4 regions of the Paenibacillus medicaginis genome follow, and region 2 is predicted to be linked to each of the others. Evidence: predicted binding sites of a transcription regulator. Region 2 holds the regulator's gene; each other region holds the start of a gene.
The links. Region 2 encodes Rex, which represses fermentation and respiration genes when NADH is low (regulators of the CRP and FNR family bind a similar motif). Its sites were predicted from a motif close to TTGTGAAATATTTCACAA; they were not measured.

Region 1: ACE5LO_RS06035 (formate/nitrite transporter family protein) is a predicted target of Rex. The motif match lies at 4,419-4,436, and genes of this name have one in related genera.
Region 3: hcp (hydroxylamine reductase) is a predicted target of Rex. The motif match lies at 3,321-3,338, and genes of this name have one in related genera.
Region 4: pflB (formate C-acetyltransferase) is a predicted target of Rex. The motif match lies at 1,865-1,882, and genes of this name have one in related genera.

The regions. Positions count from the first base shown of each region.
Region 1 covers NZ_JBHIRY010000004.1:108,856-114,997, reverse strand. Annotated here, with positions in the region: gene ACE5LO_RS06055 (FecCD family ABC transporter permease) at 1-860, shown strand, start outside; gene ACE5LO_RS06050 (ABC transporter ATP-binding protein) at 903-1,781, shown strand; gene ACE5LO_RS06045 (glutathione peroxidase) at 1,884-2,360, shown strand; gene ACE5LO_RS06040 (FAD-dependent oxidoreductase) at 2,736-4,097, shown strand; gene ACE5LO_RS06035 (formate/nitrite transporter family protein) at 4,508-5,359, shown strand; gene ACE5LO_RS06030 (molybdopterin-containing oxidoreductase family protein) at 5,666-6,142, shown strand, end outside.
Region 2 covers NZ_JBHIRY010000021.1:91,321-97,462, reverse strand. Annotated here, with positions in the region: gene panC (pantoate--beta-alanine ligase) at 1-276, shown strand, start outside; gene panD (aspartate 1-decarboxylase) at 269-652, shown strand; gene ACE5LO_RS19310 (hypothetical protein) at 668-1,348, shown strand; gene dinG (ATP-dependent DNA helicase DinG, 3'-5' exoribonuclease type) at 1,468-4,329, shown strand; gene ACE5LO_RS19300 (redox-sensing transcriptional repressor Rex) at 4,373-5,026, shown strand; gene ACE5LO_RS19295 (amidohydrolase) at 5,013-6,142, shown strand, end outside.
Region 3 covers NZ_JBHIRY010000007.1:83,956-90,097, reverse strand. Annotated here, with positions in the region: gene ACE5LO_RS09700 (bifunctional transcriptional activator/DNA repair enzyme AdaA) at 1-576, opposite strand, end outside; gene ACE5LO_RS09695 (SDR family oxidoreductase) at 766-1,530, shown strand; gene ACE5LO_RS09690 (YheC/YheD family protein) at 1,595-2,470, opposite strand; gene ACE5LO_RS09685 (succinylglutamate desuccinylase/aspartoacylase family protein) at 2,531-3,214, opposite strand; gene hcp (hydroxylamine reductase) at 3,433-5,118, shown strand; gene ACE5LO_RS09675 (tautomerase family protein) at 5,252-5,731, opposite strand; gene ACE5LO_RS09670 (PadR family transcriptional regulator) at 5,920-6,142, shown strand, end outside.
Region 4 covers NZ_JBHIRY010000002.1:250,048-256,189, forward strand. Annotated here, with positions in the region: gene adhE (bifunctional acetaldehyde-CoA/alcohol dehydrogenase) at 1-1,770, shown strand, start outside; gene pflB (formate C-acetyltransferase) at 1,952-4,213, shown strand; gene pflA (pyruvate formate-lyase-activating protein) at 4,275-5,030, shown strand; gene ACE5LO_RS03725 (extracellular solute-binding protein) at 5,334-6,142, shown strand, end outside.

The sequences.
Region 1 (6,142 bases), on a different contig from region 2:
ACGAATCGCTCATCTTATTCGAATTCCGGCTGCCCCGCATCGTTATTTCCCTGCTCGTAGGTGCAGGACTTGCCGTGGCGGGTGCGGTGCTGCAGGGAGTGTCCCGCAATCCGCTGGCCGATCCGGGTATTCTCGGAATCAACGCTGGCGCAGGGCTGGCTGTTGTTCTGTTTGTATCGCTGAATCCGCTCCGGCTGGGCGCTTCACCGTTTACACTGCCCTTTCTTGCGATCATCGGTTCATTTGCAGCCGCTGCGGCCATCTATATGCTGGCCTACCGCAAACATAAGGGCCTGTCCACTTCACGCCTGCTGCTCGCCGGAATTGCCCTGGCGGCCGGGATTCAGTCCTTGATGCTGGTGCTGGTGATCCGGCTGGATGAACAGAACTATGCTTTTGTGGCCAATTGGCTGGCAGGCAGCATCTGGGGGACGACCTGGGATTTCGTGCTGGCGCTGCTGCCCTGGATTTTTATTCTTGTTCCTTTTGTGTTCTCCAAAGCCCGGCAGATGGATGTGTTTATGCTGGGAGATCAAACTGCGGCAGGCCTCGGCAGTCTACTGAACCGTGAACGGCTGCTGCTTATAGCGGCCGCTGTAGCCCTCAGCGGGGCTTGTGTCTCCGTCAGTGGGGGCATAAGCTTTCTGGGCCTGATCGGCCCTCATCTGGCCCGCAGGCTTGTCGGACCGCAGCACATGTATTTCGTGCCTGTATCGGCACTGGTTGGCGCACTGATTATGCTGGCTGGAGACACCATTGCCCGCACGATAATGCAGCCGTCCGGTATTCCGACCGGCATCGTCGTTGCCGTCATCGGTGCTCCGTACTTTTTGTATCTGCTCTCCAGATCAAGGGGCTGACCATACCTCAAACGCCTTTAGAATAAGAAAGGGATGATCACAATGTTTCGTTTAAACACAGTCGGTTTGAATATCGCTTATGAGGATCGTTTGATTGTCGAGGATTTGAACATTGAAATACCGCAGGGTCAAATTACGGCGCTGGTTGGAGCGAACGGCTCCGGCAAGTCGACAATATTGAAAACGATGGCCCGCATCATGCAGCCCAAGGGCGGGAGCGTGCTGCTGGACGGCAAATCCATTCATAAGCAATCCACACGTGATGTGGCAAAGCAGCTTGCGATTCTGCCGCAGAATCCGACTGCTCCGGAAGGGCTGACTGTAACGGAACTTGTATCTTACGGACGTTTTCCCTATCAGAAGGGTTTTGGCTCACTGAAGGCGGAGGACCGGAAAATGGTTGAGTGGGCGATCGGGGTTACCGGCATGCAGGATTTTCATGACCGCCCTATAGATCAGCTCTCGGGCGGGCAGCGCCAGCGTGCCTGGATAGCCATGGCACTGGCGCAGGATACGGATATTCTCTTCCTTGATGAACCGACTACGTTTCTTGATATGGCCCACCAGCTTGAGGTTCTGCAACTCCTTGAGCAGTTAAATGCCAACGCGGGGCGCACCATTGTGATGGTGGTTCATGATTTGAATCATGCGGCCCGTTATGCCCATCATATGATCGCTATAAAAAAAGGAAAGGCTCAGGCCGTTGGTTCCCCGGTTGAGGTAATGAAGCCGGATATGCTGCGCGAGGTATTCGGAATCGAAGCCGATATTGTGACCGATCCGCGTAGTGGGGTTCCGCTGTGCCTGCCTTACGCCCTGGCCGGGCATCACGCCTTGTCCAATGTTACAGCTGGACCCGGAGCGGATGCAGTGCTCGTCCCTGATAGAGCAGAGAAGCTTGTAGGTGCTGCAGTAAGATAAGTTGGATTTGGATTTTCTTTTACGTTTGGTTATGATATAAAGACAAGATCCCATCTTATCTTGTACTAATCCGAGTCAGTTTATAAAGGAGGAAAAGCCACCATGTCCATTTATTCATTTCAGGCTATAACGCCCGCCAATCAGGTATTGTCTCTGGAGACTTATACAGGCAAGGTAATCGTGATTGCCAACACGGCGAGCAAGTGTGGTCTGACACCCCAATACGGGGAGCTGCAAAAGCTGTATGACGAATACAAGGACCGGGGACTGGTTGTGCTGGCCTTCCCGTGCAATCAATTCGGCGCTCAGGAGCCGGGCACCAGCGAAGAGGCAGAGGAGTTCTGCAAGATTAACTATGGCGTGAATTTTCCCGTTTTTTCCAAGCTTGAAGTCAATGGCCCTGACACGCATCCACTATTCCAATACCTTAAAGACCAACTGCCTGGAGAGCAGGAGAACGGGGAGATTGCCTGGAATTTCACGAAATTCCTGGTGAACCGCGAAGGAACGCCGATCGCTCGTTTTGAACCGAAAGAATCTCCAGACTCGATGAGATCGGCCATTGAGAAACTGCTCTAATAAGCCTCACAATCACAGATAAGTCATACCGTATCTTCTCCCGGGTGTATTGAGCCGGGAGATTTTTGCGTGTAAAAGAGTCTGTTCTTAGCTTGCGCTGAAACAGGAGGCATAATCAGAAAAAGCGTGGGAAAGCTAATGCAAGAAAAGAATCCTCCATATCGTTGCGATTGTGAACAATACGTGAACAAGCGTAAAAGTTGTTGCATTGTGAAATACATCACATTATAATAAAGTCATAAAGTGAAATAAATCACATAAGTAGCTATGATTTAGTGAAATAATTCACAAAAAAATTTTGTCCTATATCTTTTTCAATTTCTTTTCAAGCAAGTCCAGTCAGACATTCTAATTACACCTGAGGAGGCTACACAAATGAAAATTGCAGTTATCGGATGCACACACGCTGGGACAGCAGCCATCGTCAATACCGCCAAATTATATCCGGACGCGCAAATTACCGTTTATGAACGCAATGATAATATTTCGTTTCTTTCCTGCGGGATTGCTTTGTATGTCGGCGGAGTAGTGAAGGACCCTGAAGGCTTGTTTTATTCGTCTCCACAGCAGCTTGCCGATCTGGGTGTAGCCACCAAAATGCTTCATGAGGTGACCTCGGTGGATACGAAAACCAAATCGCTGCGCGTGCGCAATCTTGAGACGCAGGAGGAGTTTACGGATACGTACGACAAGCTGATTATGACGACCGGGTCGTGGCCGATTATTCCGAAGCTTGAAGGCATCGAGCTTGACAATATTTTGCTCTCCAAGAACTACAATCATTCCAATACCATTATTGAAAAAGCGAAAAACGCCGAGCGGATTACCGTCGTAGGTGCCGGTTATATCGGCATTGAGCTCGTGGAAGCTTTCCGGATGAATGGCAAGGAAGTTACCTTAATCGATAGCATGGATCGGATTTTGAATAAATATCTGGATGCCGAGTTTACGGACAGAATAGAGAATTCGTTGAAGCAACGTGGCATTCAGCTTGCCCTGGGGCAAACGGTCAACCGCTTTGAAGGCAAGGACGGCAAGGTTGCGAAAGTCATCACCTCCCAAGGGGAGTATGAGACTGATCTCGTTATTCTCTGCATCGGCTTCCGTCCGAATACCGGTCTGCTGAAAGACCAGGTTGATATGCTGCCGAACGGAGCCATCATCGTCAACGATTACATGCAGACCAGCAACCCTGATATTTATGCCGCCGGGGACAGCTGTGCGATTCACTATAATCCTACAGGCAAAAATGCGTATATCCCGCTGGCCACGAATGCGGTCCGGATGGGGACGCTGATCGCACGCAACCTTATGGAGCCGACTATCCCATATATGGGGACCCAAGGAACTTCAGGCATCAAAATATATGAACACAATATAGCAGGAACCGGTTTGACCGAAACAGCAGCAAAAGATGAAGGAATGGAGGTAGAAGCGGTTATGATCGAGGACAGCTACCGTCCGGAATTTATGCCCACAGCCGAAAAAGTGCAACTAAAGGTTGTATATGAGCACGATTCCCGCCGGATCGTCGGCGCGCAGCTCATGTCCAAAGCTGAGCTTACACAGTCGATCAACACCCTGTCAGTGTGCATCCAGAACCGGATGACTATTGATCAGCTGGCATTTATCGACTTCTTCTTCCAGCCGCATTACAACAAGCCTTGGAACTTCCTGAATACAGCGGGGCTGCAGGCGCTTCCACCGGTGAAAAGCAAGGAAGCTGTAACTCTGTAACCTTGTAACAATCTGCTAAAAAAATCTGTGCTATGTTCACTTAATTGCCATGAAATCCGGCTCTCCCTGCTCTCTGAATATTGTAAAATAAAAATATCAAATATTCAGATCATGATTATGAATCATGGAATAAAGGGGGAGGAACCGTCTTGTTTTGGATTGCATTTATGATTGTACTCGGAGCAATCGGTTTTGTGGCGATCAGCTGGTTTATGAAGCAGCTTGAGAAAGAAGAATATAATTAATCACGATATTGTTATACAAGCGGCTTCCTGGAGGAGGCTGCTTTTTTGCATATATGCCATCTTTTCTCTCTTGATTATGTGATAAATTTCACAACTTCCATCTTCATGACCATCTAAACTGAAAGAAACAGAAGAAGCGCTACAGCAAAGGAAGGAGAGAAAAGGATGGCAACTTATAAACCGAAGCAAATTGCGGAGCTGACGGTCGAAACCGGTGTCCACAAAGCCCACAATCCGTGGCAGACGGCGGTCATACTTGGCTTTCTGGCAGGCGCTTTTATCGCGCTTGGTTTTTTATTGGACATCAGGGTGATTGCGAGCGCTCCCGCAGAATGGGGGAGTATCGTCAATTTTATCGGTGCTGCCGTGTTCCCGGTGGGACTGGTGCTTGTGCTGCTTGGCGGTGGGGAGCTGCTGACCGGAAATATGATGGCGGTTCCCCTGGCCCGCATGGCCGGCCGCATCACGACAGGTGAGGTTGTGCGCAACCTTGTGCTGATCACGCTGGGAAATTTTATCGGCGCGCTGTTTGTCGCTTATTTTTTCGGTCATGTAGTGGGATTGACGGCGAGCGGGCCTTATCTTGACAAGGTAGTGGAGATGGCAGGTCATAAAATCCATGATTCCTTGTGGCAGTCTTATTTGTCCGGCATCGGCTGTAACTGGCTCGTCGCGCTGGCGGTTTGGTTGTCCTACGGCAGCGACTCCATGAGCGGAAAAATTATGGGCATCTGGTTCCCGACCATGGCCTTTGTGGCCATCGGGTTTCAGCACGTTGTGGCCAATATGTTCCTGATTCCGGCGGCTATCTTTGCAGGACACTTTACATGGCTTGATTATCTCCGTAATTTCGTTCCGGTATGGCTGGGCAATCTGACGGGCGGAAGCCTGTTTGTGGCAGGGGCGTACTGGCTGGCATATTTGAAGGATTTTCAGGCTGTTCCGAAGTCGAATATCCACGGCATCCAGGAGAAGTCGGGTGTTCATCCGCAGACGGCGCCGGACCAGGCTGTGTGAGTGCTGAGCAGCCGTGAAGTAAAATAAAAAAATTCGCCATGTCAGATTCGGGGGAACGAAATCTGGCATGGCGAATTTTTTTTGGGAGTGGTCCATGATCTGGCAGGAGGCAGAGTGTGTGTGCTCTTCCGTCCTTGCCTTGTTCATTTCTTACCCTGCAAGCAGATTCTTGAAACAGCTTATCTGGCAAAAAATATAGTATGATAGAGAAAAAGATGACGGACAATTGAGGTGCCGGACATGGGAGGGCCAGAAGTGATTCAGGATATCAGCATCAACAGGAAAGACAGGAACGGCAAGACATGGATGACGGAAGCGGCTGACGGTGTGTTTCCGGCGGTATGTCCGCTGGATTGTCCCGATACATGCGGGCTGCTGCTGCATAAGGAAAATGGCAAAATCGTGAAGGTCACAGGCAATCCGCATCATCCGATCACGAAAGGCGCCATTTGCAACAAGGTCCGCAATATGGCGGAAAGAATATATCACCCCGAGCGGCTGCTGCATCCGCTCAGACGGACAGGACCCAAGGGTTCAGGGCAGTTTGAGCGGATTACGTGGGAGGAAGCCCTTGCCAAAATTACCGAACGTTTTCGGGATCTTATCACAAGCCATGGCTCGGAGTCGATTCTTCCCTACAGCTTTTATGGCAATATGGGCAAGCTGAGTGTGGATGGCATGGACCGCCGTTTTTTCAACGCATTGGGCGCCAGCGAGCTGGAACAGACCATCTGCAATTCGGCGGGCAATGCCGGATGGGTGCATACGATGGGGTTTTACGGG
Region 2 (6,142 bases):
TCCTTGCGTGAAGCGCACGAAGGAATATCCCAAGGGCAAATGGCTACGGTGGGCGAGCTCCGTTCTTTTCTGGAAGCCGGCATAACCTCCGTACCGCTTGCCCGCATTGATTATGTGGAAATACTGACCTTCCCGTCTCTGCAACCGCTGAAGGCTGAAGAACGGCTTGATGATATTAAGGAAGATGTTATAGCGGCGCTGGCTGTATTTTTTGGCAAAACGCGTCTGATCGACAATATGAGACTTGAAAAAGCGGAGGTCCTTTCCCATGTTTAGAACGATGATGAAGTCCAAAATTCATCGCGCGACCGTAACGGAAGCCAATTTGAATTATGTGGGCAGCATTACAATCGATGAAAACCTGATGGAAGCGGCGGATCTGCTGGAGAATGAAAAGGTGCAGATCGTCAATAATAACAACGGGGCGCGTCTGGAGACTTATGTGATCACCGGACCGCGCGGCAGCGGCGTCATCTGCCTGAACGGGGCCGCAGCCCGTCTTGTTCAGCCTGGGGATACTGTCATTATCATTTCTTATGCAGCCATGACCAATGAAGAAGCCAGGACCTATAAACCGACCGTCGTATTTGTGGACGGGGACAACCGCCCGGTACAGACGATGCAGAAGGAAACACATGCGACGGTCATGTAATCGATGGGAGTGCGGATGAAAAGAGCTCTTTGGAATCATTTTTCCATGAAGGGTGGAATGCACAATATGCTCCGGCATGTATTCGCAGAAATGAACGACATGTTAGATGAAATTGTGAAGCAATACCCTTCGGCTCAAGGTCCCCGCAAGGAAGAGCTCCTCCAAAAATGGAACCTGCTTCGCCGTATGAGTGATTCCATTATGGATGAGTGGCTGGCTTTTGAAGAGAAAATGGGCAAACTGGCCGGCAGCGGAATATTGCAATCCACCGATGATGCGCCCATGCTGCCCGAAATGAACGATGAAGCGTTTATCCATGGCCAGGGCTATTACAGACTGATGATGTACCCGGAGGCGCTCGCCCAGTTTGGCAAGGTTGCCGAATTTTATCCCCAAAGCCTGCTGATCCAAATGTACGCGGCGATGTCGCATATGCATTTGAATCAGCTGGAGGAAGCGGAATCGTTGTTTCATTATTCCCTTGGCCTGACAGAGAGCGGTCAGATCAAGGCGGCTATTTATAATGCTCTCGGCTGCGTACGGGCGAAAAAGAATCAACCCGAGCAGGCTGTGCAGCATTTTATGCTGGCGCTGCAGCTTGATCCTGCGTTGAATGAAGCGCGCCATAATATGGAGACATGCCGCTCGGACCCCGGTCGGCTGCGCTACAGCAGCCATTTCATGGCTTATATGTGAAACGTAACGCCTGATGAGCGATGCCTGCGTGCATCGCTTTTTGCTTGTTTCATGTTCAAAGAGCCCATCTTCTGATATGCTGTATGTATTACAGACTGAATGAGGGGATCAGGCTCAAGATGAAGTTTGCCGTATTGGATTTTGAAACGACAGGAACCCAGTCCGCCGATGATATCATTCAGGTCGGACTGGCTATTATAGATCATGATTACAGCATTTCACAGGTCTATGCTTCCTATGTCAATCCGGGAAGGCCGATCCCGCCCTTTATTACGGGATTAACGGGCATCACGGACGCGGATGTAGAGAACGCTCCTTCTCTGGAGGACATGATGGTCGAGCTTGTCCCCCTGCTGAATGATGTGGTGCTCGTTGGACATAACGTCGCATTTGACTTTAACTTTTTGCAAAATGCCCTTGACCGCTGTGGTTACTTGCCTTTCAGCGGGCGTATTCTGGATACGATGGGCTTTCTCAAGATTCTGTTTCCATCCTTATCCTCCTACCAGCTGGGCTTTGTCGCGGCCGATTTCGGGATCGTTCATGACCGTCCGCACCAGGCGGACAGCGACGCGCTTGTTACGGCTGAGGTATTTCTCAAATGCCTTGATGAGTTGAATGCCCTCCCGCTTCTTGCCGTACAGAGGCTTAGTGATTTGTTCGCGGAGGAGGACAGCGACCTGGCCTGGTTTTTCGACGGAATCAGGGAGCAGAAGGAAAGAGAGCCGGTGCAGGAGCTGGGGGGGCATACCTATTACCGTCAGTTCGCTCTTAAAGTGGATGACTGGACGGATATTGAGCCGCCGCGCAGCGAGCCCGGCGATAATCCGCTGTCAGGCGTGAGCTTTGACGAGTACATGGAGCAAGTGCAGGAGCGGCTGCGGACGTCCCTATCCCATTACGAGGCGCGGGAGTCGCAGAACCAGATGATCGAGAGCGTCATGACAGCGCTCAGTGAAGAGAAACATCTGCTCATCGAGGCTGGAACGGGTACAGGGAAATCACTTGGATATATGCTCCCCTCGCTGTATTACAGCGTCAGGAACGGGGAAAAAGTGATGATCAGCACCCATACCATCAACCTGCAGGAGCAGCTGCGGGAAAGGGATATTCCGCTGCTCACACGCGCGGTGCCGTTTCCTTTCCGGGCGGCCGTGTTCAAGGGCAGGGGCCATTATTTGTGTCTGCGTAAATTTGAACATAAAATAAACAGAAGAGATTTCGTAACCCCGAAGGAAGATTTGCTCACAGCTGCACAGATGATCGTGTGGCTTGCGCACACCGAAACAGGGGATGATGAGGAACTGAACCTCGGCAGCCGTGGCGGGGATTTCTGGGAAACGGTGGCCAGTGACTCCGACTCCTGCCTTGGCAGACAATGCCCATGGTTCCGCAAATGTTATTACCATAGAGCACGCCAGGAAGCCGGAACCGCAGATGTTGTGGTCACCAACCACTCCAAGCTGTTCACGGATGTCAAAGCCAGCCATCAGCTGCTTCCCGCATATGAGCATCTGATCATTGACGAGGCGCATCATCTGGAAGAGGTGGCAGGCAAGCATCTGGGCATGCATATGAAATATTTCACGTTCGTCCATGCGCTGACCCGTTTGTTCAAGGACAGCAAGAACGGGCAGCTGCCCGTCCTGCGCCAGCAGCTTATGTCTTCCGGGCACGAGAAGGCCACGGAATGGGCGTATGTGATCGACAGCCTGTATCCGGCGATGGTGGAGGTTAAGGAGACCTGGGATAAGCTCAGCGATATGCTTTTCGGCATGCTGCCTGAACGGAGTGACGCTCCCCCGGGGGAGACTGGACAGTTCTCGGCTCGTCTCAAGCCTTCCGACAAACCAAAGGGCTGGACGGAGGCGGAGCAACTGGAAAACCAGATTTATGTTGCGCTTGGCGAGATCGTCCGCAAGGGAGACAAAATGCTGCAGGAAATCAAGGACGAGCAGGACGATTACGGTGCCGAGAGTCTGGTAACCGATATTACAGGGCTGGTTAAAGATTTGGCTGCCTTCCGTGACAGCCTGCGCTTTTTTATCAAAATGGATGATCTGACCACTGTGTACTGGCTTGAGGCCAGCGGCCAATTTAAAGGGAAATCGTTGCAGTTTTACGCCGTGCCGGTGGATGTCAGCCAGCAGTTGAAGGAGATGTTTTTTGACAAGAAAAAAAGCGTTGTGCTCACCTCCGCAACCTTGTCCGTGAACAAATCATTCCAATATATGATCGACCAGCTCGGTCTTCAGGAGGCTGCGGAGGAGGGCGGCCTGCTTACCTCCCTGCTGCCTTCTCCGTTCAACTATCGGGAGCAGGCGCTGCTTGTCATCCCGCGGGATTTCCCGAGCGTAAAAGGAAGCGTGGGGGACGTCAGGTTCGTGGACATGCTTGTGGACTCGCTCCGCAGCGCGGCTGAGGTAACTCAGGGACGGATGCTTGTCCTCTTTACCTCGTACCGGATGCTCAAGCAGGTATACGAGCCGCTGAAGGAGGTGCTTGCTTCGAGTAAAATTACGGTGCTGGGGCAGGGGATGGATAGCGGTAGCCGCAGCAAGCTGACACGAAGGTTTCAGGAAGCCAAGGCGTCCGTGCTGCTCGGTACAAGCAGCTTCTGGGAGGGGGTCGATATTCCCGGAGAGGCTTTGACCTGTCTGGCTATTGTCAGACTGCCTTTTCAGCCGCCGAACAGCCCGTTGCTGGAGGCGAAGAGCGAACTGCTCCAGGAGCAGAAGAAAAACCCGTTCATGAAACTGTCCGTGCCGCAGGCGGTCATCCGCTTCAAGCAGGGCTTCGGACGCCTCGTCCGTACGGCCAAGGACCGTGGAGTAGTCATCGTGTATGATACCCGTGTCATCGAATCTTATTACGGAAAGCACTTCCTCTACTCCCTGCCGGGACCGAAAATAGAGCATATGCAGACAGAGCAGATCGTGCCCCGGATTTCCGAATGGCTTCATACGGAAGCGGGCAGCTAAGCTCGTTACGATTCATTAGTCCGTGAATTTAGGAGGATTATGCATGAAAGCAGATAAAATATCCGAAGCCGTGGTGCGCAGGCTGCCCGTCTACCTGCGCTACCTGAACGAGCTTCATAAACGGGAGGTCACCACGGTTTCATCCCAGGAGCTGGGCCAGAAGCTGGACCTGAATCCGGCGCAGATTCGCAAGGATCTGGCTTATTTCGGGGATTTCGGACGCAAGGGAATCGGCTATGATGTGATGTATCTGATCGATAAAATACGCCATATACTCAAAATAGACCAGCAAATCAACGTTGCACTGGTGGGAGCCGGTAATCTCGGGCAGGCGCTGTCCAATTACAACGCTTATTTAAAGGATAATATGAAAATTGTGGCAGTCTTCGATTCCTCGCCAGCCAAGGTCGGGCGGCAGATCAACACCCTGACCGTGCAGCCGATGGAAGAACTGAGAGATACGGTCAGAAAGCTGCACATCCGGATCGGGATTATCACTGTACCGGATTTTGAAGCCCAGCACGTAGCTGACGAGATGATCGGGAGCGGGATAGAGGCGATTCTGAATTTTGCGCCAACCATCATCAAAGCCCCTGCGCATATCCGCATTCATGCGACGGACTTTACAACAGACCTGCTGAGCCTGGCTTATTACCTGGAGAACGGAAAGGATGACAATGAAGATGACGACCAATAAGTGGCTGATTAAAAACGGGGCATACGCGGTGAACCGTGAGGAAAAAGCGGTTGTCCACGGCTACATGATCATTGAAAACAGCCGGATCACCTATATCGGAGAAGAGTTGCCCGCAGGAGAGGAAGCCACAGAGGTGGTAGACGGCACAGGACTGCTCTTTCTGCCAGGTCTGATCAATACGCACGGCCATGCCGCCATGTCGCTGCTGCGCGGCTACGGAGACGATATGGTGCTGCAGGAATGGCTGCAAACGAAGATGTGGCCGATGGAGGCCAAATTCACCGCCTCGGATGTGTACTGGGGGACGTCGCTGTCCGTGCTTGAAATGCTCAAGGGAGGCACAACCGCTTTTCTGGATATGTATGACCATATGGATGAAGTGGCCAAAGTGGTCGAGCAATCCGGCATCCGTGCCAGCCTGATGCGCGGCGCCATCGGTTTATGCTCGGAAGAGGAGCAGCGCGCCAAACTGGCGGAGGCGGTAGCCTTTGCGAAAAACTGGCACGGAGAAGCGGCCGGCCGCATTACGGCCATGATGTCTCCGCACGCGCCGTATACCTGCCCGCCGGCCTTTATTGAACAGTTCGTGCAGGCGGCCCATGACCTCGATCTGCCGCTTCACACCCACATGTCGGAAACGGCCGCCGAGGTGGAGCAGAACGTACGTGAATACGGTCTTCGCCCTGTTGCGCATCTGGATAAGCTGGGCTTCTTCTCCCGGCCTTCCCTGGTTGCGCATGCCGTCCATTTGAATGATGAAGAGATTGCCCTGCTCGCCGAGCGCAAGGTAGCCGTTTCCCACAATCCGGGAAGCAACCTCAAGCTGGCCAGCGGTGTAGCGCGAGTGACAGATCTGCTTAAAGCGGGAGTCACCGTGTCGCTCGGGACAGATGGTCCGGCAAGCAACAACAATCTGGACATGTTCGAGGAAATGCGGCTGGCCGCTTTGATTCATAAGGGAGTTACAGGCGACCCGACGGCGGTCCCGGCGGGCGAGGCCCTGCGGATGGCTACGGAATATGGTGCGAATTCGATTGCCCTGAAGGAAGTAGGAGCGCTCGCCGCAGGCAACAAGGCCGATTTTATTGCCCTGAATATGGATCAGCCGCATTTTCT
Region 3 (6,142 bases), on a different contig from region 2:
TTGTTTGATCTCATAAGCACGCCGGTAGTCATTCGGTGTCTGCCCTATCATTTTCTTGAAAAGTGTAATGAAGTAGGGCGCATTGGAGAAACCGACTATAACCGCTGTTTCAGCTACGGATTTATTTGTATGAAGCAAAAGGGATATCGCTTCGCTTATTCTTTTCTGCTGAATATACTCGGCAGGCGTAGTCCCTGTAATTCTCTTGAAGGTCCGCTGCAGGTGATAAGGGCTCCCGTGGCAAATGGCCGCCAAGGTATCCAGCGTAATCGTTTCACGATAATGCTGATCGATGTATTGCATCATTTGATCTACCCACTCCTGGTCAGGCAAGCGGCCGCCCGTTGGTTTGCAGCGCTTGCACGGTCTGAAGTTAGCAGCCGCAGCCGCGCTCGCATTGTTAAAAATCCGGACATGCTCTTTCCTGGGCGCTCTTGATCTGCAGGAAGGTCTGCAGAAAATCCCTGTCGTCTTGACTGCGTAAATAAACTGATGATCATATGCCGTATTATTTTGCATAATCGCTTGCCAGCGTTCATCTGTCAGCAATGGTTCATTTTCGATTGAATGGATCATAGCTTCCCCTCCACTTCCCTAAGTATAACCCCTCTCCCCGCCCTGTGTCTCAACCTCAAAATGGAATAGCAAGATTACGAAATCCTTTGCCTATAGCCTGGCTTATCCGTCAATTAGACCGCAACATCCCGTAATTCGAAATATGGTAAAACTGGCTTGCAAGCAAAAAACTCACCAGGAGATGATGAAATGGATAAACTGAGAAATAAAGTTGCGTTAGTAACGGGAGGAAGCCGCGGCATCGGCAGGGCTATCGCCCGCAGGCTTGGGGAGGAAGGAGCGGTCGTTGCCGTACACTACTTCTCCAATCAGGCTGATGCTAAAGAAACGGTAGCAGAAATTGAGCGTAGCGGGGGCTCCGGCTTCACCGTTCAAGCAGATCTTGGCTCGACTGAAGGAGTACGTGTGCTGTACTCTGAACTGGACCGGGAGCTTTCGGAGCGATTCGGCAATAACGGCATGGATATTCTCGTAAATAATGCGGGAATGGCTCAGGTCGCTGCCATTGAAGATACAAAGGAGCATGCATTTGATCAGTTGATGGCATTAAATGTGAAGGCGCCGTTTTTCATCATTCAAGAGGCCCTGTCCCGCCTTCGGAATGAAGGACGCATTATCCAGCTTTCATCAGCGGTTGCGCGAATATCTTTACCCATGATTCCGGCGTATAGCATGACCAAGGGGGCCATCAACGCCTTAACGCTCTCGCTTGCCAATCATCTCGGTCCGCGCGGCATAACGATCAATGCCATCGCCCCCGGATATGTAGCTACTGATATGAATACAGGCATGCTGCAGGACCCGGATGGCCGCAAGGCCGGTGCCGATTTTTCAATTTTCGGGCGCTGGGGTGAACCGGAGGATATCGCGGATATCGCTGCATTTCTCGCATCCCCGGACAGCCGCTGGATCACCGGACAGATCATCGACGCCAGCGGTGGATCACATCTTTAACCACATCAAATAACCACACGACTAAGCAAAAAACCAACTTGGAAATGCCCAAGTTGGTCTTTTTTCATCGGTTTCTGGTTTTTTCACGAAGCTTTAATCTGCTGCTGCTTCTGATTTTCTTGCGAATTCTGCTACTGCCTCTGATTTTCTTACGAAATCTGCTGCTGCTTATCAGGCCGTGAAACCTTTTAAGGAAAATAACCCGCTGAAACATTTTTTTATCTTTTAGCTGATCGAAAATATAAGCGTCCGGGCGTGTGTTCACTTCAATAATCCAAGGCTTCAGGGACGAGTCCAGCCCGAAATCGATTCCGATTTCCATAAACTTCGGATAGCTTTTATGAAATTCGGTTGCAATCCGTAAGCCGAGGTCTTTTAAAGATTGGATATATTTAGTGTTCTTGTCTTCACTTAAATAGGTACGAAAAAGGGCTTCTAGCGGCATCGGTGTCCCGCCGTTATGGAAATTGGTTACGGCTTTTTGGGGATCGGCCAGTCTACCAATGTAAGCAGTGGCCTCCCATTGTTTCTTTTCGTTTTTTTGCACCATAACACGGAGATCGAAAATAAGTCCTTTATAAGTAAGCAGATCAATGCCTTTTTGCACAATATGCTCACCTTTGTACTTCGTTTGTTCCAAGGATGTGAACATCTCCTTATATGTTGCAAAGCTTCGCGGGCTGGTTCCGGCATGATAAGCGAATTTGGTGTTGTTATGTTTGACAACCTTAATAACTCCATTTCCGCTTGTGCCTTTAACCGGCTTTACGTAGACCATTTTGTGCTTGTTCAACATATTAAGCAGTGCATCGTAAGAATACAGACTCGTATCGGGAACATATTTACGGAGAATTGGGTTTTTAAGTAAAAATTTAGTTTTTGACCATTTACTTCCTAAAGTAGCAAGTTGCTGTCGTGCATTGTTTTCTTGAGCAGGCAATTCCTAATCACCTCTTCTCATTGATTTCCCCTCAGGGATGCTCTGATGGTTGTTATCGGATCACCTGTCTATTAAACGGGCTTCTTCAAGAAGATAGTGAATAATCCGGCTTTGATAATCAATTCTTTTCGTAAGCGACAGGCTCCAGCAGGTCTCTACGGTAATGGCTTTGGCATAAAGCAGCCGGCTTGCCGCCGTACGACCTGATCCTTCTTTATGCTTGAGACGGACTGTAAAATGCTTGGTGGAATCGGAAATGCTGCCGTTCATTTTGCTTACGATTCTTCTGGCTGCAGGTATGGCTTTGCTGCCGGGATTGGTAATGAGCGTCTGGCCCAAGCGTTTGGGATTTACGCTGGAAAGACCGTTAGCTTCATGGAGATCAATATACCAATCAGGGCGCAATTTCTCGGCCAGCTCAAACAGATCTTTAGACAATGGATGTCTCGCTGTATTCCCGGGGCTCTTGGGAAAGGTTCTATTTAAATCAGGCTTGCCGCGGGTACGCTGTTTGTAAGCAGCCTGATTGAATATGGGGACAAGAATCAACATTCCTCTGCTGATGACGAAATCTCCTTGCCGGAATTTTTTCAGCCATTGCTCAGCGGCACGGATACTGGCAACTTCATTGCCGTGAACCCCGGCAGTGAGGATCACGGTCGGACCTGGATTCTTGCCCTTGATCATGCTGTATGGAGTTTTATACCTGGTATGTGATGCGAGCATCTGTTCACTGATTTTCATAGGGAATCACCTCCCGTACCGGATAAAGTATCATACGGTCAAGCTTGTTTAAGGGACACGGACAAACTGTCCGGAGAATTTGCGGAATCACGACAAGTTTGAAAAGTTGTGACTCGAATCACAAGGTCTCATTTTATCATGGGTTATGCTTCCTATATCAGTAAAGAAACCAACCCCTAACCGTCATTCATTCAATCTGATCCGGGAGGTATTTACTTATGAATAAAAATGAAACGGACCGATTAACCCACCAGCCGTCCATGTTCTGTTTCCAGTGCCAGGAAGCTTCCAAAGGCACAGGCTGTACTGTGGCCGGGGTCTGCGGCAAGCCGCATGATGTGGCCAATCTGCAGGATTTGCTTGTCTATCTGCTGAAAGGAATCTCCTTGCTCAGCCTGGATGTACGGCTTCCTGAGGAGCTGGATCACCGTGTCTCCCTGTTTATCACAGATTCCTTATTTGCCACAATTACGAATGCGAACTTCGACCGGGCTGTCTTTGTAAACAAAATTCGGGAAGCGCTGATTCTCCGGCAAAAGGTGCTTGCATACCGGAATGAGCAGTTTCCGGATGCAGCCGCAGCTCTCCCTGACGCAGCCGTATGGCAAGCCGATAGCGAGCAGCATTTTGATGTCAAAGCCCGCCAGGTTGGTGTCCTTTCCACATCCAATGAAGATATCCGCTCCCTGCGCGAGCTTCTGACTTATGGTTTGAAAGGTATGGCCGCCTACACTTATCATGCCTGGCAGCTGAATTACACGGACAAGGAAGTTGACCTGTTCATGCGGCGGGCGCTTGCTGCGACACTTGACGATACCCTTGAAGCAGCCGATCTGATCAGCTTGAACATGGAAGCGGGCAAATTTGGCGTGAAGGTCATGTCCCTGCTCGATGAGGCCAACACCAGCACCTATGGGCAGCCAGAAATAACAAAGGTGAATATTGGAGTGCAAAATCGCCCGGGTATCCTGATTAGCGGACATGATTTGAAGGACCTGGAAGAGCTGTTGAAACAAACCAAGGGCACGAGTGTTGACGTATACACCCACAGCGAGATGCTTCCCGCCCACTACTACCCTGCTTTCAAGAAATATGATCATTTCGTCGGCAACTACGGCAACGCATGGTGGAAGCAGAACGCAGAATTCGAAGCCTTCAACGGTCCGATTCTGATGACGACCAACTGCATTGTTCCCCCCAGAAAAAGCTATATCGACCGTATTTATACGACAGGCAACACCGGATATCCGGGAGTTCGCCATATCCCGGAAGGTGAGAATGGCCAGCCTAAGGACTTCTCTGCTCTAATCGAGCAAGCCAAACGCTGTCTGCCTCCGACAGAGCTTGAGACGGGTGAAATCATCGGAGGTTTCGCCCATGAGGCCGTTATGAGCGTGGCCGACCAGGTGGTGGAAGCGGTCAAGACGGGAGCCATTAAAAGATTTTTTGTCATGGCAGGCTGCGACGGCCGCATGAAATCGCGCAGCTATTATACCGATTTTGCCGAGCAGCTCCCGCGCGATACCGTCATTTTGACGGCAGGCTGCGCCAAATATAAATACAATAAGCTTGACCTTGGTGAAATTGGCGGCATCCCCCGTGTGCTGGACGCGGGCCAATGCAACGACTCTTATTCACTCGCCGTGATCGCCATGAAACTGAAAGAGGTTTTCGGACTTGACGATATTAACGAGCTGCCGATCTCTTATAACATTGCCTGGTATGAACAGAAGGCGGTTATCGTCCTGCTTGCCCTGCTGCATCTTGGTGTGAAAAATATTCATCTCGGCCCTACACTGCCCGCTTTCCTGTCCCCCAATGTCGCCAAAGTGTTGGTGGAAAGCTTCGGAATCGGCGGCATAACAAACGTGGAAGATGACATGAAAATGTTCCTTGGCGCTTGAAAAAAATCCCTTCTGGTTTTCAGTGTTTATTCACTGTCTGCCAGAGGGGATTTATTTTTAAAAAGCTTGTACTTGATACATACGCATCATTCCCATACACTTCAACTCTGCGCTGTTTATGTCGTAACCGGAATCAGTTTGCCGATGAAATGTTATTCCAGATTGCTTGCTTCTTCTCCTCGGTAAAAACCCCTGAATCTAACAAATCCAAAACGGAGAGCACGCCTCCACGAGAACCCCAGCTTCCCTCTTCGATAACCTGGAAGCTTACCCACCAACTCGGAGATGCTTCTGGCACCTCAAGTATTTTGGTGAGACTCCCAAAAATATTTTCAATCACCTCTTTGCGGACTTCATTCGGCCAGTCTCCATCCATCACCAAAACATTAACTGTAATTACATCACGTTCTGGCTGGTCTGATAACAGTTTCCCTCCGATCGCCATGTAATCAGCCGGACACTCGGTGAAATGAACCTGGAATCCTTCCCTTGCAGGTGGGCAGTATTGCCCGACTTCCGGAACTAGAACCGCATCTGTTAAGGCTTCCGCCAAAAGACGACGCTGTTCAACGGAAATACGGCCTACAGGATAATTAACATTAATCATAGTCATATTTGAATTCTCCCTTTGACTCGTAAATTTGGTGGTGATAAGAAAACTATAAATCCGCCTATAAACGTTGTCAACACTTATTATTAAAATAATATATATTATTTTAATATATATTATAAAGATGTGACATTCCCTTTGATGAGATATAATAAATCATGACATTGTTTGATGTACTGGGGGAGAATGTAATGGCAAAGCAGTCGGGGAAAACCAATACGAAGTTTGCCGTGTTAGGCATACTGGCTCTGGGACCCCATACCGGTTACGATATAAAACAACATATGGAACAGAGCACGAGTTACTTTTGGAATGAGAATTATGGACAAATCTACCCTACTTTGGCTGAGTTGCTCGATCAACATGATATTGAGGTTAAAATCATTCGTCAAAAAGGAAAACCTGATAAAAAAC
Region 4 (6,142 bases), on a different contig from region 2:
TTCGTCAATAAGGAAGAAGCTGCCAAGCTGACCAGCGGTGCGATGAATGTGGAAAAATGTGCTGTTAATCCGGCTATCGTCGGCCAGTCTGCTATGAAAATCGCTGAAATATGCGGCATTACCGTGCCAGAGGGCACGAAAATTATCGTGGCCGAGCTGGAAGGCGTAGGGCCGAAATATCCGCTGTCTGCGGAAAAGCTAAGCCCGGTGCTGGCCTGTTATAAAGTAAAAAATGCGGAGCAGGGGATTGAGCGTGCGGCGCAGGTCGTTGAATTCGGAGGTATGGGCCACTCTTCGGCCATCCACTCCCATAATGAAGAAGTGATTCAGAAATTTGCGAACCGTCTGCAAACCGGCCGCATCATTGTCAACTCGCCTTCGACCCACGGCGCCATCGGGGATATCTATAACACGAATCTGCCGTCCCTGACGCTGGGTTGTGGATCGTACGGGCGGAACTCGACCGCGTCCAACGTATCCGCCGTAAATCTGATCAACGTGAAAAGGGTGGCGAAACGTACGGTGAATATGCAATGGTTCAAGGTGCCTTCCAAAATTTATTTTGAGAAAAACTCGACACAGTATCTTGCCAAAATGCCTGACATTTCACGGGTGGCGATCGTTACCGACCCGATGATGGTGAAGCTCGGTTATGTTGACCGGGTAACACATTTCCTGCGCCAGCGTCAGACGCCGGTAGCCATCGAAGTGTTCTCCGAGGTAGAACCGGACCCATCGACAACAACGGTGGAGCGCGGCACGGAAATGATGGCCCGCTTCCAGCCGGACTGCATTATCGCACTCGGCGGCGGTTCGCCGATGGACGCGGCCAAAGGCATGTGGCTCTTCTATGAATATCCGGATACCGACTTCAACAATCTGAAGCAGAAATTCATGGATATCCGCAAACGGATTTACAAATATCCACGTCTTGGCCAGAAGGCGCAATTCGTAGCCATTCCGACCACATCGGGTACTGGCTCGGAGGTTACATCATTCGCGGTGATTACGGACAAAAAGCTGGGCAACACCAAATATCCGCTGGCAGACTATGAGCTGACTCCGGACGTGGCGATCATTGACCCTGAATTCGTATATTCCCTGCCTAAAACCGCTGTTGCTGATACTGGCATGGATGTGCTGACCCATGCGATTGAAGCTTATGTATCGGTTATGGCGAATGACTATACGGACGGTCTGGCGATCAAGGCGATTCAACTGGTATTCCAGTATCTTGAGCAATCGGCATTAACGGGTGACAAGCTGGCCCGTGAAAAGATGCATAATGCTTCAACACTGGCCGGTATGGCGTTCGCCAATGCTTTCCTGGGCATCAATCACAGCCTTGCGCATAAATGGGGCGGACAGTACCATACTGCACATGGTCGTACCAACGCGATTCTGATGCCGCATGTCATTCGTTACAATGCCAAAAAGCCTACGAAATTCGCGTCGTTCCCTAAGTATTCGCATTTTGTGGCGGATGAGCGCTATGCGGAAATTGCCCGCATTCTCGGTCTGCCTGCACAGACGACGGAAGAAGGGGTAAACAGCCTGATCGACGCCATCCGCAAGCTCAACAAAACATTGAGCATCGAAGAGTCGTTCCAGCAGCTTGGCTTTGACCCGAAAGATTTCGAATCACGTGTCGACTATCTGGCAGACCGTGCGTTTGAGGATCAGTGCACCACTGCCAATCCGAAGCTACCGCTGGTCAGCGAACTGGCCGAAGTGTACCGCAACGCTTTCTATGGGCGATTTGACCAATAATAACAGCTGATCTCAAGCAACCAGGCTCTCCCAATGAAGGAGGGCCTGGGCTGCAAATGGGCAAAAATAGACTATGTGATAAAAATCACTTATATTGTGATTTTTATCACATAAGAACAAGCTTCATTATTTTACAATGGAAATGTAAAGAGATCCTGAACAAAATCATGGAGGGATAGACATGTCGGTGATTGAGAGAGAAGTACAGGAACAGCAATCCGGATGGCGCGGGTTTAAAAATGGCAAATGGAGCCGGGAAGTTAATGTCAACCATTTTATTGAGCTGAACATTACTCCATATCATGGCAATGAAGAGTTTCTCGTTGGCCCGACCTCCAATACGACGGCGCTATGGGCGATTATTTCCGATCTGACCAAGCAGGAGCTGGCGAACGGCGGTGTGCTGGATGTCGATGTGGACACCCCCTCAACCATTACCTCCCACAGACCGGGTTACATTGATAAGGACAAAGAACAAATCGTCGGTGTGCAGACAGATGCCCCGTTCAAACGTTCCCTGCAGCCGTTCGGCGGCATACGGATGATGATTGATGCCTGCAAGGCGTACGGTTTTGAAGTTCCGCAAAATATCATAGATATATTTACGAATATCCGCAAAACGCATAATCAGGGCGTGTTTGATGCCTATACGGATGAGATGAGAGCAGCCCGTAAGGCTGGTATTATTACAGGTCTGCCGGATGCGTATGGACGGGGACGTATTATTGGAGACTACCGCAGGGTGGCGCTGTATGGTGTGGATTTCCTGATTCAAGATAAACAAGAGCAGTTGAAAAGCCTTGAAGTAGATGCCATGAGTGAGGAAATCATCCGACTGCGTGAGGAGGTGTCCGAGCAGATCCGGGCGCTGAACGAGCTGAAGCAGATGGCGGCAGAGCACGGCTGTGACATTTCCAAGTCTGCAGTGAATGCGAAGGAAGCTTTCCAGTGGCTGTACTTTGGTTATCTGGCAGCTATCAAGGAGCAAAACGGAGCCGCAATGTCCCTGGGACGTGTATCTTCCTTCCTGGACATTTATGTACAGCGCGATCTGGCTGAAGGAACCTTGAACGAAGAGCAGGCGCAAGAGCTTGTAGACCATTTTGTCATGAAGCTGCGGATCGTCAAATTCCTGCGGACACCGGACTACAATCAGTTGTTCAGCGGTGACCCTACGTGGGTAACAGAATCCATCGGCGGCATGTCCGTTAACGGAGAAACCCGTGTCACCCAAAACAGCTTCCGCTTCCTGCATACCCTGTATAACCTGGGGCCGGCTCCTGAACCAAACCTGACAGTATTATGGTCTGAGCAGCTTCCTGAGTCGTTCAAGAAATATTGCGCCAAGGTATCGATTGAAACGAGCTCCATCCAGTACGAAAACGATGATCTGATGCGCCCGATTTATGGCGACGATTATGGTATTGCCTGCTGTGTATCCGCCATGAAAATCGGCAAGCAGATGCAGTTCTTCGGTGCCCGCGCCAACCTGGCCAAAGCGCTCCTGTACGCCATTAACGGCGGCAGGGACGAAAAATCCGGGGCTCAGGTCGGACCGGAATTCCCGGCCATCACCTCCGAGGTGCTTGATTATGAGGAAGTGATGAAACGCTTCAAGCCGATGATGGAATGGCTGGCAAAATTGTACATGAATACCTTGAATGTGATTCACTATATGCATGATAAATACAGCTACGAACGGATTGAAATGGCCCTGCACGACCGCGACATCCTTCGCACAATGGCCTGCGGCATCGCCGGTCTGTCCGTAGCCGCCGATTCCCTGAGTGCCATCAAATACGCGAAGGTGAAACCGGTCCGCAACGAGCAGGGTATTGCCGTCGATTTCGAGATTGAAGGGGAGTTCCCTTGCTACGGCAACAATGACGACCGTGTCGACAGCCTCGCTGTAGGGCTGGTTGAAAGCTTTATGGGCATGATTCGCAAGCATAAAGCTTACCGTGATGCGACTCCTACGCAATCTGTACTGACGATTACCTCCAATGTGGTATATGGTAAAAAGACGGGAACGACGCCTGACGGACGCAAAGCGGGCGAGCCGTTTGCACCCGGCGCTAACCCAATGCACGGACGCGACAAAAAAGGTGCGCTCGCTTCGCTCAGCTCGGTAGCCAAACTGCCGTACGAACACAGCCTGGACGGAATCTCCAATACGTTCTCCATCGTGCCGAAAGCACTGGGTAAAGAAGAGGAGATCCGTAAAAATAATCTGGTATCCATGATGGACGGCTACTTCGGCAGCAATGCCCACCATCTGAACGTCAACGTGTTTGACCGGGCACAGCTGATGGATGCGATGGAGCATCCGGAAAACTATCCACAGCTCACCATCCGCGTATCGGGTTATGCGGTCAACTTCGTCAAGCTGACACGCGAGCAGCAGCTCGATGTCATCAACCGGACCTTCCACGGTACGATGTAAGCAGACGGAGGGCAAGGAAAAATACACGCACAGCGGATGCGGAAAGAAAGGAAGAGGCAGCATGGTCAAAGGACATATTCATTCACTCGAAACTTTCGGGACGGTTGACGGTCCAGGCATCCGCTTTGTGCTTTTTATGCAGGGATGTCATTTGAAGTGTCAGTACTGTCATAACCCGGATACCTGGGCGCTGGATGGTGGCCGTGAAGCGACGGTAGAGGACATTTTGGCTGAGATTGAGCCGTATTTGTCCTATTATCGAAACTCGGGAGGCGGGCTGACGGTATCCGGCGGAGAGCCTACCCTACAGTGGCATTTTGTTGCTGAACTGTTCAAGGAGGTCAAACGGCGCTGGGGGCTGCATACCACTCTGGACAGCAACGGCTTCAATGATCCGGAACGGATTCACGAGTTGCTGGAGCACACCGACCTGGTGCTGCTCGATCTGAAGCATATCCATGATGAGAAGCATATCAAGCTGACCGGCAAATCCAATGAACGTACACTGCATACGGCACAATGGCTGTCCGAGCATGGACGGAAAATATGGATACGCCACGTCTATGTGCCCGGCATCCACAATGAGGAGCAGGATCTGCTCAACCTGGGACGGTTCATTGGCACATTGAACGGGGTTGAGAAGTTCGAGATTCTGCCCTATCATCAGATGGGCATCTATAAATGGCAGGCGCTGGGCAAAGCCTATCCGCTGGAAGGAGTGCCGACTCCGACGGAAGAGGAGATAGAGCGGGCTTACAGGCTGATTGCGCAAGGGCGCGAGGAGGCGCAAGTGCAGCACCCGGCGGCATGCCGGTAGATTGGGCAGGAGCAAGCAATCATTAATTGATACGATATAAGGAGGACGCAGCAGCGAATGCCATGCTGAACTCCGTATTTTCAAACGCAGCTTCCGGAAGCATCCGGAGGCTGCATTTTTTTGTTTTTCCAGTAAAAACATACGACTGATGCATGCCTGACATGATGAATTTGCTAGACAGGCTAAGGGGAGTGAAGGAATTTATCCCTCAATCCAAGAATTGTTATCCTTACGATGTCACATTGCCTTTTCTATAATGGGTCTTGTAATGGAACAGACATAGAACAAGGAGGTCATTGAGGGATGAGCAAAGGAATAAAAGGGCTGCTCACAGGGCTGCTGCTCGCCGGGCTGTTGGCCGGCTGTAGCGGAGCAGGCACGGAACCGAAAGGTACGGAAAGCAGCGGGGCAACGGACTCGAACGAGCCGTTTGAAATGACCATCCGCCATACCCAGGTGGGCGCAGACAAGCAGCGGCGGCTCGCGATTCTGGAGGATGCAGTCAAACAGGTGGAGGCGGATGTGCCTGGGTTAACGTTTACGCTGGACGGAGTGGATTCCGATGTCAACCGTAAGGAAAAGCTGCGCGGTGAGATGGCTGCCGGCAATCCCCCGGATATTTTTGACCTGTTTGGCAGTCCGGATTCCAAGGTATACGCACAGGAGAGCATGCTGCTTGACCTGACCCCGATTCTGGAGGAGCTTGGCATCCGTGACAGCTTTACCTCCCTGGAGCCGTTTACCTATGAGGGAAAAGTATACGGACTGCCCCTCGGAGGCTCCGGTGAAGGATTCTTTTACAATAAAGCTTATTTCGAGGAAAAAGGGTTGAAGCCACCGCAGACGTTTGCGGAATTGGAGCAGCTGCTGGCCGACATCAAGGCTGACGGCAAAGTGCCGATGGCAGGGGCCTCGAAGGCAGGCTGGGTTCCGCTGATGCTGACCAATCATCTCTGGTCCCGTTATGCCGGGCCGGACATCACGGCCAAGTTTGCGACAGGTGAAGCGAAATGGACGGACCCCAAAGTTGTTGAAGCGTTCGCCAAGCACCAGGAGTGGGTGAACAAAGGATATTTTAAACAGGGAGAGCTTGGCTTTGAGTATGCGGAATA